Linked DNA regions of Hahella sp. HNIBRBA332. The protein of the gene in region 1 interacts with the protein of each later gene in a pairwise test. Links are inferred from orthologs where the notes say so. Each region holds a gene or a part of one and is shown on either strand. Other genes may lie near its edges. The genes, in order: dnaQ, holA and dnaE.

What was found.
Region 2: the proteins of dnaQ (region 1) and holA interact in binary tests that used the Escherichia coli proteins (3 or more experiments, as listed by UniProt). The link is inferred for Hahella sp. HNIBRBA332 from one-to-one orthologs.
Region 3: the proteins of dnaQ (region 1) and dnaE interact in binary tests that used the Escherichia coli proteins (3 or more experiments, as listed by UniProt). The link is inferred for Hahella sp. HNIBRBA332 from one-to-one orthologs.

The regions. Positions count from the first base shown.
Region 1 is NZ_CP132203.1:1,399,064-1,403,303, forward strand. What follows is about bases 951-3,693. They hold dnaQ (DNA polymerase III subunit epsilon), read left to right. Parts: upstream 951-1,832; coding sequence 1,833-2,555; downstream 2,556-3,693. Other genes in these bases: O5O45_RS06515 (class I SAM-dependent methyltransferase), read left to right, coding at 951-1,389; rnhA (ribonuclease HI), read left to right, coding at 1,376-1,822; nhaB (sodium/proton antiporter NhaB), read right to left, coding at 2,661-3,693. Also shown: gloB (hydroxyacylglutathione hydrolase), read right to left, coding at 1-405; more of O5O45_RS06515, read left to right, coding at 601-950; more of nhaB, read right to left, coding at 3,694-4,160. UniProt on the Escherichia coli protein: DNA polymerase III is a complex, multichain enzyme responsible for most of the replicative synthesis in bacteria. The epsilon subunit contain the editing function and is a proofreading 3'-5' exonuclease.
Region 2 is NZ_CP132203.1:234,127-238,597, reverse strand. Bases 529-3,502 are described here. They hold holA (DNA polymerase III subunit delta), read left to right. Parts: upstream 529-1,494; coding sequence 1,495-2,511; downstream 2,512-3,502. Other genes in these bases: O5O45_RS01205 (endonuclease), read left to right, coding at 3,068-3,502; O5O45_RS01210 (hypothetical protein), read left to right, coding at 2,618-2,884; O5O45_RS01220 (LPS-assembly lipoprotein LptE), read left to right, coding at 964-1,485; leuS (leucine--tRNA ligase), read left to right, coding at 529-959. Outside these bases: more of leuS, read left to right, coding at 1-528; more of O5O45_RS01205, read left to right, coding at 3,503-3,715; O5O45_RS01200 (acyl-CoA dehydrogenase C-terminal domain-containing protein), read right to left, coding at 3,858-4,471. UniProt on the Escherichia coli protein: Part of the beta sliding clamp loading complex, which hydrolyzes ATP to load the beta clamp onto primed DNA to form the DNA replication pre-initiation complex.
Region 3 is NZ_CP132203.1:3,868,536-3,874,032, forward strand. What follows is about bases 1,017-5,016. They hold dnaE (DNA polymerase III subunit alpha), read right to left. Parts: upstream 4,694-5,016; coding sequence 1,217-4,693; downstream 1,017-1,216. Other genes in these bases: accA (acetyl-CoA carboxylase carboxyl transferase subunit alpha), read right to left, coding at 1,017-1,114; O5O45_RS17130 (TlpA family protein disulfide reductase), read right to left, coding at 4,803-5,016. Also shown: tRNA lysidine(34) synthetase TilS, read right to left, coding at 1-177; more of accA, read right to left, coding at 161-1,016; more of O5O45_RS17130, read right to left, coding at 5,017-5,330; arsC (arsenate reductase (glutaredoxin)), read left to right, coding at 5,481-5,497. UniProt on the Escherichia coli protein: DNA polymerase III is a complex, multichain enzyme responsible for most of the replicative synthesis in bacteria. This DNA polymerase also exhibits 3' to 5' exonuclease activity. The alpha chain is the DNA polymerase catalytic subunit.

The DNA.
Region 1 (4,240 bases):
GGAAAACAGAGTGTCTCCGCAAAACAGACGCGGCGCGCCGGCGATGTCGCCGAAGTAGGCAATATGATCCAGGGTGTGTCCCGGGGTCTCAAGTACTTCCAGTGAGAAGCTGCCCAGTTCCACACGGTCGCCCTCCTGTAAAGGCGCGGTGATAGCTTTGATGGCGGAACGCATGAAACCGTAAACCGGAACAGAGTGCTTGGCCAGTAACTCATTCACGCCGCCGATGTGGTCGTGATGATGGTGCGTAATCAGAATCCCCCTCAACCTAAGATGGTTTTCCGCCAAGTGGCGCACCACGGGGCGCGCGTCGCCGGGATCCACTAGCCAGGCGTCGCCCTGGTCATTCTGAATCGACCAGATGTAGTTATCGTTGAAGGCTGGAATGGGGAGTATTTCGGTCATTCTCAATTACTGGCTGTTTTGCGTTGATGAAATATTAGAAAACTTGCCGCCAGGCGCTTATCATATTTTGAACTGCCCTTATCATTAACCCGATAGATATGAGGGCCATCTTAATAGCATAGCTGCTCGCTGTCTGTTGTTAAGTGGTTTTCAAACGAAAGTAAGTTTTCACAGAGAACTGACCAAGGGGGATGCGTGCGAGGACTGAAAGTTAAAAGCGACATGGAAGCGGAGCGTCTGCAGAAGGATTTTGAAGCCTGGTTTCAGTCGCCTCTGGGGCAGACCATGCTGGCCAATCAACGCCAGACTGTGGAGCAAAGCATTGGGCGCTTTTTTGGCTATCACCAGTTGGAGTTACTGGTCAGTCATGAGCTGCCGGTGGGCCAGTCCAGTCTGCTTGGACACCGTATCATCTCCGTTCCCCGCTGGGAGAAAGAGCTGCCAGAGGGCTCTCTGGTCTGCCACTCCCATGAGTTGCCGCTGGAAAGCGACAGCATTGATCTGGTCATTCTGCATCATACGCTTGATGTGGCTGCGCGGCCGCACCAGTCCTTGCGCGAGGCGGCGCGTGTGCTGCGCTCGGGCGGCCATATGGTGATCATAGGGTTTAACCCTCTTAGCGCCTGGGGTTTGCGCAGGGCGATCTTCAGGAGTCCGAAGGCTCCCTGGTCCGGGCGCTTCCTGACTTCCTCTCGTCTGGAGGACTGGTTGAGCCTGCTGGACTTCCGCCTTAAAGATGTGCGCCATTGTTTCTATGCGCCGCCGGTCACCAATCTGCAATGGTTGAGTCGTCTTGCGTTTCTTGATAAGTTCGGCGCACGTTTCCGGCTGCCCCTGGGAGCTTACTACACCATCGTCGCTCAAAAACGAGTGGGGTGCGTGATTCCGCTGCGGCCGCAATGGCGCAGCTCGCGTGTCGCGGGGGCGGCTGTAGTCCATCAATTTACGCCCTACAGGCCGTACAAAAAGAATGAAGACAGTTGAAATTTATACCGACGGCGCCTGCAAAAAGAATCCCGGGCCCGGCGGTTGGGGAGCGATCCTGATATACGGGAAGAATAAAAAGGAGATATACGGGGGAGAGCTCGACACCACCAACAATCGTATGGAGCTCATGGCGGCGATCAAAGCGCTGCGGGCGTTGAAGCAAGGCTGCAAAGTTGAACTCTATACGGATTCCCAATATGTGCGCAAAGGCATCACCGAATGGATGCAAAACTGGATCAAGAAGGGCTGGCGCACCAGCGGCGGAGATCCGGTAAAAAACGTTGATTTGTGGCAGGCGTTGGACAAAGAGCGCAATAAGCATGATATCAGTTGGCGCTGGGTCAAAGGCCACAGTGGCCATCCATTAAACGAACGCGCGGACGAGCTGGCCAATCTCGGCGTTAAAGATGCGTTAGGCGAGACAGGCTGAGAATCTTATTATGCGTCAAATAGTATTGGATACCGAAACCACTGGTCTGGAAACCTCCCAAGGCCATCGGATCATAGAAATCGGTTGCGTTGAGGTGATCGATCGTTCTCTGACCGGCAATCACTATCACGTTTACATCAATCCCGAGCGGGAAGTGGACGCCGGAGCCTTTGAAGTTCACGGCATTTCCAACGAATTCCTGGCGGATAAACCTAAATTTAAACAGGTCGCCCAGGATTTCCTGGATTTCATCAACGGCGCGGAGCTGGTCATCCATAACGCGGCGTTTGACGTGGGCTTTATCGACTACGAATTCTCATTGCTGGGAGCGCCTTTCGGTAAAGTCAGTGATTATTGCTCCGTCGTCGATACCTTAATGATGGCGCGCAAGAAGCATCCGGGTCAGAAAAACAACCTGGATGCGCTCTGTAAACGCTACGGCATCGATAACAGTCACCGTGACCTCCACGGGGCCTTGCTTGACTCGGAAATTCTGGCGGATGTTTATCTCGCCATGACTGGCGGGCAGACCAGTTTATCCCTGCATTCTGAAGATGGCGGAGCGGAAGAAGAAGCCTCTGAAGTGCGCAGAATTAATACGCAAAGACCTTCATTAAGGGTTATTCGAGCTTCTGAAGCGGAATTGGCGGAGCACGCCCGTCAGCTGGACGCTGTAGAGAAAGCCGCTGGTTTTAGTCTTTGGCGTAAGAAACAAGAAGAAGGTTTGAACTGAGTGGGGCGGATTTAGTCTGACAATCGGTTTGCTCTGCGCACTAAAAAAGCCGCTCTGCTGAGCGGCTTTTTTATGCTGGCGTCTCGGGGAGTGAGCGGCTCCGCGTTATATGGTGATAACAATCATCACGTAGCCGAGCCCGCCCATGACGATGGTGTAGGGCAGCGCCATCCATACCATCTTGCCGTAGGACAATCTGATCAACGGGGCGATAGCGGACGTCAGCAAAAACAGGAATGCTGCCTGACCGTTTGGCGTGGCGACGCTGGGTAGGTTGGTGCCGGTATTGATCGCCACCGCCAGCGCTTCATAGTGAGCCCTGTCAATCAAGCCATCATTGAATGCGTTACGCACTTCGTCAATATAAACCGTCGCGACGAAGACGTTATCGCTGATCATCGACAACACGCCGTTGGCGATAAAGAACATGCCGGGTTGAATGCTCTTCTCCAGGCCCAGCACATAGTTGATGATGCCAGTGAACAGGTGCTGCTCGTGGATCACGCCAACTACGGCGAAGAACACCACTAACAAGGAGGTGAAGGGAAGCGCTTCTTCAAAAGCCTTACCTATTTGATGTTCTTCAATAACACCGCAGAACGCCGTCGCCAGGATGATCACCGTTAGACCGATCAAGCCCACTTCGGCCAAATGAAGCGCCAGCGCCACGACCAGGATGAGTGCGACGATAGCCTGCGTAATCAGTTTGGATTCATGTTGCAGGGTCATCTTTTTCTTTTCCGCTTCGTTGAAGTCTTCCAGAATTTTCCGGACGGAAGCGGGAATATCGTCGCCGTAGCCAAACCAGCGGGTTTTCTCCAGAACGACGCAGGTGATTAATCCTGCGATCAGTACGGGGATGGAGATCGGCGCCATGCGCACGAAGAACTCAATAAAATCCCAGCCCAGGCGTTGAGCGATCAGCAGATTCTGAGGCTCGCCCACTTGAGTGCAGACGCCGCCCAGCGCCGTACCCACAGCCGCATGCATCAACAGGCTGCGCAGGAAGCTGCGAAACTGTTCAAGATCAGCGCGGTGGTCATGATGAACGGATTCGTCGTCGCCATGGTCGTGATCATGATGGAAGTGTTTGCCGGAAGCGACCTTGTGGTAAACCGAGTAAAAGCCGACTGCGACGCTGATGATGACTGCGGTGACGGTCAAGGCGTCAAGGAAAGCGGACAGCACCGCCGCGACCAGGCTGAACAGCAGAGACAGAATGGCTTTGGAGCGGATGCTGAGCAGAATTTTGGTGAATACGTAGAGCAACAGCTCCTTCATGAAATAAATGCCCGCCACCATGAATACCAGCAGCAGGATTACCTCCAAATTGCCGGATACTTCTTCATATACAGTGTGCGGCGACACCATGCCGATCAGCACAGCTTCAATGGCGAGCAGGCCGCCGGGCTGGAGCGGATAACACTTCAGCGCCATGGCCAGGGTGAAGATGAATTCCAGAATCAACACCCAGCCTGCGATGTAGGGGCTGATTAGAAAGATAACGGGGTTAATAAGTAGAAAGAGGCAAATGGCCTTCTTATACCAGCTCGGGGCGTTTCCCAGGAAATTACTGTAAAACGCCTGCGGCAAAGTGGTCACCATACACGGCTCCTGTTAACGAATGCGGTCGCCTGAACGACCTGTTAAAAAATGGTAAGGGTCGACCATTCTAATGAAAAACG
Region 2 (4,471 bases), 1.2 Mb from region 1 along the record:
TCTTCCACAAATTGTTGCGTGACGAAGGTTTGGTGGACAGCGACGAACCGTTCAAGAAGTTGCTGTGTCAAGGCATGGTGATCGCGGAAACCTTCTATCGCGAAGACCCGTCCGGTAAGAAAACCTATTTTAACCCTAAGGATGTCCGCGTTGAGATCGACACGCAGAGTAATCAGGCAAAGGCTTTCCTGATCGAAGATGGCCAGCCTGTCATCATTGGACCGAAGGAAAAAATGTCCAAGTCCAAGAACAACGGTGTTGACCCGCAAGAGTTGATTGATAAGTACGGCGCCGACACTGTTCGCTTGTTCACGATGTTCGCAGCGCCGCCGGAGCAATCTCTGGAGTGGTCAGAATCCGGCGTTGAAGGACAGCATCGATTCCTGCGCCGTCTGTGGAAACTGGTCCACACTCACGTTGAGAAGAAAGGGATCGCGCCCCTGAATGTGGCTGAGTTGAACGACACCCAGCGCACACTACGCCGGAAGACTCATGAAACCATCAAGAAGATGACGGATGAGTTTAATCAGCGCATGGCGATTAACACCGGCATCGCTATGGTAATGGAGTTATTGAACGAATTAAGTCGCTTCGAAGACGACTCTCCCCAAGGCTTGGCGGTTGTGCAGGAAGCGCTGGAGACGGCGGTATTAGTACTGGCTCCGATTGTCCCCCACATCAGCCACGGATTGTGGCGCGAGCTGGGACATGAGGACATCGTCATGAACGCTCCCTGGCCGAAACTGGATGAAAAAGCGCTGGAGAAAGACAGCATCGAGCTGGTCGTTCAGGTGAACGGAAAATTGCGCGCACGTATTCAGGCGGCGGCAAGCGCCAGTAAAGATGAGCTTGAGAAACTGGCGTTCGATGATGAAAACGTTCAGCGCTTCATGGAAGACAAGACCGTTGTTAAAGTCATTGTTGTACCAGGGAAACTGGTCAACATCGTGGTGAAGTAAAGCGATGCGAACCGGTATAAGACTACTCCTGGCGGGGGCGGCCAGCCTCCTCATCAGCGGCTGCGGCTTTCACCTGCGCGGCCAGATGGAACTCCCCCCTTCCCTCCAGGCGCTCAACTTGAGCTGCCCGGAGGGCGACGCCAGAGTGCTCTGCGGACAAGTTCGCGATCGCTTGTTGCAAGCCTCCGTCCAAGTCAGCGATGGAGGGACGGACGCTCCCACCCTGGCGATAGGGGGCGTTGAAAACAGCCGCCGCGCCGTGAGTCTGGACAGCAGCGCCAATGCCGCAGAGTATGAGCTTTCCCGCAAAGTCACTTTCAGCCTGAACGACGCACAGGGCGAGCCGTTGATTCAGCCAACGTCGCTACAGCAGTTCCAGTCTTACCAATATGACAAGCTCAGCGTGCTTGGCAAAGAAAAGGAAGAGAACAGCATCCGCGACGATCTGGACAAGCTTCTCGCCACAGAAATACTCAATCGTCTGGCGGTATATAGCGAGCGAGCTTCAACACCGGCGGCGAACTGAGCCTTTCTCATGCGCATTAAACCGGAGCAGCTGCAAAGCAACCTGAACAAACATCCCCCCGCCGTTTTTGTGGTGAGCGGAGATGAACCGCTGTTGCGCCAGGAAGCCTGTGACGAGATTCGCGCCTACAGCCGTAAGCAAGGGTTTAGCGAGCGTATCGTCTTTCACACGCCCAAGAACTTTGACTGGAGCGCTCTTGATGAGCACACCCAGTCTTTCTCCCTCTTCGGCGAAAAAAAGCTGCTGGAAATTCATCTGGATAGCTTGCCAAACGATGGTGGAAAAAAGCGTCTCGCCGCCTTTAGCGAAAACCCACCCGAAGACTGCCTGATGCTGATCATCAGCGATCGCATTGAGTCCTCTACCCTTAATACAAAATGGTTCAAGTCAATTGAAACACACAGCCTTCACGTCCAGGTATGGCCGATCAGCCATGATCAATTACCCAACTGGATAAATCAGCGCCTGCACAAATTAGGATTCACTCCTACATCCGGCGCTGTAAAGGCATTATGCGACCATGTTGAGGGCAATTTACTGGCGGCCCGGCAGGAGATGGAGAAACTGCGTCTATTGTCCGACGACGCCAATCTGGACGAAGAGCAAGTCCTGCGCGGAATATCCAACAGCAACAAGTTCACCGTATTTAATCTGGTGGACGCCTGTCTGGAGCGAAACCCGAAGCAGGCGCTGAAAGTCCTGCAAACGCTGCAAGCGGAGTCCTTCGAACCCACCATAGTGCTTTGGTCATTAGCCCGTGAAGTGCGCCTGATCGCCAAACTCTACAAGCACTCGCAAACCTCCCAGGGCCTGGAGCAGGCGTTACAGAAAGAAAGGGTTTTCAAGAATCGCTGGGTCCTGTACAAACGCTTCATCCCTCGCTTTAACGCCGCCCGACTTCGAAATATTCACCAGGCCTGCCAGACCGCTGATAGATCCATAAAGGGCTTGGATAGCACGCCTGTTTGGTCTACCCTGACTTACGCTGCATTGGAGCTGGCGGGCGCAGGATTATCTGCGTCCTGACCGAATACCCATCACTGAAAAGCCACCACAGGTTGATGCAGATCAACCATTTAACGCCATTGCTGTCTATGATTAATGGAACTTAAATCATCGGGAGAGATGAAGCATGAGCACACTGCAAGACGAGATCAAAAGACTAAAAGACTCACTCAAACAGGAAAGGGACGAGTTACGGCTACAGCTGAATCTAGCCAAGGCGGAAGTCCGGGACGAGTGGGAGGATCTTGAAAAAGAGTGGGATAAGTTTGTCGGCAAACTACAGCAGGCGGGCCAGGAAGCGGGCCAAACCGGCAAGGAAGTCAGTGAAACCGCAAAAAAAATGGGCGAAGAGTTACGTAGTGGCTACAAACGAATAAAAGATCGTCTCAAGTAACCTAGTTCAGGGTTAACGCCCTCCACTCAGTCACCACCGACTTCCTATCATCAGAAGCGGCCCTGTTTACACTGTACTTTGCTGACAATTTGTAATATAGGTGTAAATGGGTCCGCTTAGCCCTGACCATGTCAGCGGCCCTGCGTATCACCGAATAAAAACAATCAGATTACGGATCCGCAAATGAGGAACACAGTCACCGTCCTACTTGGTGTTTTCATGGCGGGCTTGCTTAACGTCACCCATGCCCAAACCAAATTCAATGACCCCAAACAGACACTCAAGGAAGAATTCTGGGGCAAACTGTACGCAGATGGCGGCAAGACTTTCTTTTGTAAAAAAGAATTTACCAAAAAAAGCATCCTGGTCACCGAAAGCTACATCTACTCGACACTTTGGATCAGAGACAACCTGGAGTGCGGCACACCTCGACAATGCAGAGAGAACAACGAGGAATATCGCCGTATGGCCTCTGATCTGCATAACATCTATCCAGAAGACGCACGCTTTGAACTGGAGCGCCGCGCAGCCAAATTCGAAGAGTTAGGCAATGAAGTCAAAGCCAATGAGTGCGGCATTCGTCAGGTATTCGGCATTATTGACCCTCCTGACGATATAAAAGGCGACATCGCCCGAAGCCTTCTTTATATGCACACCACCTACAATCTGCCTTTATACGGCAATCTGGACCAACTGAAACGCTGGTCCCGCGCCGACCCTCCCACTCCCGAGGAGATAGCACGAGATATGCAGATTCGCGAACTGCAAGGCAACAGCAACCCCTTTATCACACATCCCGAGTCCGCCGACCAAGTCATGCTGAACCGCTGACTTTTCTCTACAGCAGAACGCATGTTTGAAATCAGACGACCACAAAAAAGCCCGCATTGCGGGCTTTTTCTTTTAAGGTTGACCCATCCTGAATAGAGTTGACGCCTATTTCAGGACTAGACAGGTTATTCCTCAGAGCGGCTTAGAACTGCTCTACATCCAGCGCCATCATATCGCCGCTACCGGACTTGATGGACTCCGCCAGAGAAACTGTACGCGGCAGGAGTCGACGGAAGTAAAAGCGAGCGGTTTTCAGCTTGGCGTCATAGAAACCAGAGCTATCGCCAGCTTGCTTCTCAATCGCCACTTTCGCCATCATTGCCCAAACGTGAGCAAATGCAACATATCCGAAAAGGTCCAGGTATTCGACACTGGCTGCGCCTACAGCGTTAGGATCGTGCTCAACCGTCTCCAGCACATACTCCGTCACATCTGATAAGCGCTCAAAGACAGCCGCCAGCGGCTCTACGAACTCCTGCAGTTCGCTGTGATCGCGATTGGCTTCAATAAAGTCGGCCACTTCGCCAGCATATAACTCAACGAATTTACCGCCGTTCATGGCCACTTTACGCCCCATAAGGTCAAGCGCCTGAATACCGTTAGTGCCTTCGTATATCTGCGCAATGCGCACATCGCGCACCAACTGCTCCTGCCCCCATTCGCGAATATAGCCATGGCCGCCAAACACCTGCTGACCAAGCACGGTGCTATCCAGGCCGCGATCCGTCAAAAACGCCTTGGCGACCGGCGTCAACA
Region 3 (5,497 bases), 2.5 Mb from region 1 along the record:
TTCCATGTGCGCCCCTGCAGGCCAAACGCGCCGCGCAGCATGCAACAACACGCTGGAATCCAGGCCACCGCTATAGGCGATATACAATCGGGAAAAGTCAGGCAGGCCGCGAAGGGCCGAGAGAAGACGCCGCTCGATACCAGCGGCGTCACGGGGGGTCTTAGAGGAAGCGCTCATAGGACGTCAGGCGCTTATACCGCTCTGCGACCAGCTCCTCGGTATCCATTTCCAGCAACTGGCTTAGAGAATCTTTTAGAGCCGCCTTGATATGACCGGCCATCAGCTCTGGGTTACGATGCGCGCCGCCCAGAGGCTCATCCAATACCTTATCCGCAAAGCCCAGCTCGGCAAGACGCTTGGCCGTAATGCCCATCGCTTCCGCAGCGTTGGCGGCGTACTCAGCGTTTTTCCACAAAATGGAGGCGCAGCCTTCTGGAGAGATAACGGAATAAGTGGAATATTGCAGCATGATCAAGCGATCGCAAACGCCAACCGCCAAAGCGCCGCCGGAACCGCCTTCACCGATGACCGTTGAGATTATCGGCGTCTTCAAGCGGGACATGACCGCCAGGTTAAATGCAATCGCCTCGCTTTGACCACGCTCTTCCGCGCCAATGCCCGGATATGCGCCGGGGGTATCGATAAAGGTAAGTATCGGCATTTTGAAGCGTTCGGCCATTTCCATCAGGCGTAGCGCCTTGCGGTACCCCTCAGGACGCGGCATGCCGAAGTTACGCTTTACTTTCTCTTTGATTTCGCGACCTTTCTGATGCCCGATAATCATAACAGGCTCGTCATCCAGCCTGGCGATGCCGCCAACGATAGCCAGATCGTCAGCGTACTTACGATCGCCGTGCAATTCGTCGAAATCTTCAAAAATCATCCGCACATAGTCCAGCGTATAAGGACGCTTGGGATGACGGGACAGGCGGGAAATATCCCAAGAGGACAGATCCGCAAAAATATTTTCCGTGAGCGACACGCTCTTGGATTTCAGACGGTTGATCTCGTCAGTGATGTTCAATTCACTGTCGTTACCAACCAGACGCAACTCCTCTATCTTTTCCTCCAGCTCGGCGATCGGCTGTTCGAAGTCGAGATAGTAAGGGTTCATCTGCTTTTCATGCTTACTCATAGTTTTTCTTGCTCGGCTATGTCTCTTGAGCTTGAGCTGGCGCGCATGTCACTCCATGCTTTGCCGGATACAAGCGAGGGATCAACTGTAGCGCAGTTGCACCCGCTCCTTGCCCAACAAATATCGCAGCCCCTGAATCAATTCATCGCTTGGATTAACCCGCCAATCTTCGGCCAGACGCAGTCTGGTGCGGGCGGTTTCCGTTTCATAATTGATCAAAACCGGGCAGCCCTCGGCGCGATGTTCTCCCAAAACGCCGCCCAGTTCGTCAATAAAGCCGTTATTAAAGTCTTTTTCGTGTACAAAGAGAATAAGCTCTTTGGCGAACTTCAATCGTGCTTGACCGATGTCCGAAGTCATTTTCGCCCGGACAGAAAGCCCACCAGAGTAGTCGTCTTCGCCAACGACGCCCTCCACGACCAGAATGCGATCGTTGTGCAGCATTTCTTTGGCTTGCTCGTAGGCGTCGGAGAAAAAAGTCACTTCAATACGGCCGCTACGATCATCTAACGTAGCAAAACCTATGTATCCGCCACGTTTACTCTTCATCGTGCGCACCGCCACTACCAGGCCCGCGACATTTTGCGGACTCTTGCCGGGACGCAATTCCGAAATGGGCGTACGCACGAAGCGGCGCACTTCCTGCTCGTATTCATCAAACGGGTGACCCGTCAGATAAAGGCCCAGAGTCTCCTTCTCTAATTTCAGGCGTTCCTTATCGCTCCACTCCTGCATGCCTTCCGTCGCGCTGTAGGGGTTCGGATCGGTTTCCGGCACCACCTCACCGAACAAGTCCAGCATACCGGCGTCTTCATTACGGGAGTGTTGATCCGCCCGACGCACGGCCTCATTGATAGACGCCATCATACGGGCGCGGTTCGGCCCCAGTTTATCCATGGCGCCGGAGCGGACCAGCGCTTCCAGAGCGCGCTTGTTGACCCGGCGCAAATCCACCCGCTGACAGAAATCGAACAGATCGCGAAAGGGACCGCCTTCTTCGCGGGCGTCTAAAATACTTTGCACAGGGCCTTCACCCAGCCCTTTTACGGCGCCCAGACCGTAGACAATGCGATTCTTATCGTCGACGGTGAAGGTATAACTGCTGTTGTTGACGTCCGGCAACACCAAGTCCAGCTTCATCCGCCGACACTCTTCCACCAGCGTCACCACTTTATCGGTGTTCTGCATATCCGCGGTAAGCACCGCCGCCATGAACGGCGCAGGATAGTGGCACTTCAGCCAGGCAGTCTGGTAAGACACCAAGGCGTAAGCAGCGGAGTGCGACTTGTTGAAACCGTAACCCGCAAACTTCTCCACCAGGTCAAAGATCTTTTCCGCCAGATCCTGATCAATACCCTGGTTGATGCTTCCTTCAACGAAGATCGCCTTTTGCTTGGCCATTTCCTCAGGTTTCTTTTTACCCATGGCTCGACGCAGCAAGTCCGCGCCGCCAAGGGTGTAACCCGCCATTACCTGGGCGATCTGCATTACCTGTTCCTGATACAGGATGATGCCGTAGGTGGGCTGCAGGACGGGTTTCAAAGACTCCAGCTGATAATCCGGATGCGGGTAGGCCAACTCGGCGCGCCCATGCTTACGGTTGATAAAGTCGTCAACCATGCCCGATTGCAGCGGCCCCGGACGGAACAGGGCCACAAGAGCGATGATATCTTCAAAGCAGTCCGGCATCAGACGTCGGATAAGTTCTTTCATTCCGCGGGATTCAAGCTGGAACACCGCAGTGGTTTCACCATGCTTGAGCAGATTGAAAGTTGGCGCGTCATCCAATGGGATAAAGTTGATATCCAGCGGTGGTTCGCCTTTTTCCGCCTGCTGACGGTTAATGATGTCCACCGCCCAGTCGACGATGGTCAACGTACGCAGCCCCAGGAAGTCGAACTTGACCAGCCCCGCCTGTTCTACGTCGTCCTTATCGAACTGCGTCACCAGCCCCGAGCCGGTTTCATCACAGTACAAGGGCGCAAAGTCCGTCAATTTGGTGGGCGCGATCACCACACCACCGGCGTGCTTACCGACGTTACGGGTAACCCCCTCCAGCTTGCGCGCCATCTCCCAGATTTCCGCCGCTTCTTCATCCGTGGTCAGATATTCTCGCAGCGGCTCTTCTTGTTCATACGCTTTGGCCAGAGTCATGCCCACTTCAAAGGGGATCAGCTTGGACAGGCGATCACCCATGGAATACGGCCGCCCCTGCACCCGCGCTACGTCCCGCACTACCGCCTTCGCCGCCATGGTTCCGAAGGTGATGATCTGGGACACTGCATTACGCCCATAGGCTTCGGCCACGTAGGCGATAACGCGGTCGCGGCCTTCCATACAGAAGTCGACGTCAAAGTCCGGCATCGATACCCGTTCCGGGTTTAGGAATCGCTCGAACAGCAAGTCGTAGGCGAGAGGATCCAGGTCTGTGATTTTTAACGCATAGGCCACCAGAGAGCCGGCGCCGGAGCCCCGTCCCGGGCCCACCGGCACGCCGTTGTTCTTGGCCCATTTAATGAAGTCCATAACGATGAGGAAGTAGCCGGGGAACCCCATCTGGGTGATGATGTCCAGCTCAAACTTAAGCCGGTCATAATAGCTTCGCCGTTTATTGTCGTATTCTGGGTCATCACGCTTAAACAGCGTGGCCAGCCGCTCCTCCAGCCCCTCTTCTGAGACTTTGATGAAAAATTCATCAATGGTCATTCCTTCTGGAATGGGGTAGTTAGGCAGGAAGTATTTACCCAGACGCAGACTGACGTTGCAGCGCTTGGCGATCTCCACGGTATTCTCAATCGCTTCGGGAATATCCGAAAACAGCTCGCGCATTTCGTCAGCCGACTTCAGGTACTGCTCTTCGCTGAAGCGGCGCTCCCGACGTGGGTCGTCCAAAGTGCGACTTTCATGGATACACACCCTTGCCTCATGGGCTTCAAAGTCGTCACGCTCAAGGAAATGCACATCGTTGGTGGCGACAACCGGACAGCCGGTTTCCATCGCCAATTCGACAGAGGCGTGCACGCACTCTTCATCATTGATCCGCCCCGTGCGTTGCAGCTCCAGATAATACGCATCCGGGAACATTTCCATCCAAAAGGCCAGCCGCTCGCGCGCCAGCTCCAGCTTACCCGCCAGCAACGCCTGACCGACATCGCCATATTTGGCGCCGGACATCGCCAACATGCCTTCCGCCTGAGCGGCGATCCAGTCTTTTCTCAAAATGGCTTTACCGTGGGACTGCCCCTCAGTAAAGCCGCGGGATATGAGCTCCGTCAGGTTGCGGTAGCCGGTCTCATTGCGGGCGTATAAAGTGAGTCGAAACGGGGCCAGAGGATCATCCAGGTTTTCCACCCAGACATCGGCGCCGACCACCGGTTTCACGCCTGCGCCCGCCGCCGCTTTGTAGTATTTGACCAGACAGCACATGTTGGACTGATCGGTCACCGCCACCGCAGGCATCCCCATATCGGCCAGTTTTTTGACCAAAGGTTTGACCTTTACCAGTCCGTCAACCAGAGAAAATTCTGTATGAATGCGTAAATGAATAAAATCGCCCATCGGGCCTTTATCTCCAGTTTCTTCGTGCAACACGGCTCTCAGATCCGCGCCAGCCAACAATTCTCAATAAAATCACAAATTCTTAAATATAGACGCCAATTGGCGGCGATTATTGCGGAATAACCGACAAAATCGCACTTTTCGTCTGCGCGCCGATCATCTCGCGCTGCACCTTGCCGTCATGAATCAACAGCGTGGTCGGCAACACCTTAGGAATTTCCACTTTCCAATGACGGGTCGGATCGCCTTGCAATACAGGGAAGTTAATGCCCATTTTGTCGATGGTTTTGGTCAGCGCTTCCCCTTTGTGGCCATCATAGTCCACCCCCAGGACAATGACGCCGGGATGCCTATTTAGCTCATTCAACTCAGGAATTTCAACCTTGCAGGGCCCGCACCACTCCGCCCAGAAATTCAGGATGATCCACTGCCCGCCTAAGTGATCCAGGTTAATTTCTCCGCCATTCGCCAGCTTCACCACCTTCTCCAGCGGCGCATCGCCTTTATCTTCCGAACAGCCCGCCAGCAAAGCGAACAGGGTCCCTGCAATCAGTGCTTTGAATGCGGACCAACGGATAATCGACACACCACTTGCAATGACTTGAAACAGGCCGTGGGCAGTTTGACGAGCGATCAAAATGTTTCTCCAGGTAATACGCTGACCGGCATTCTACACGAAAAAAGCGGGCGAAATGGGAGTCTGGCCTTTCCGTCATTGAAAGTGTTAGAAATGCGATCCGCAGATGCTTAAACTTGCCCCCTTTACTGCAATAACAGGAAACAGACGATGAGTAAAAGCACCCT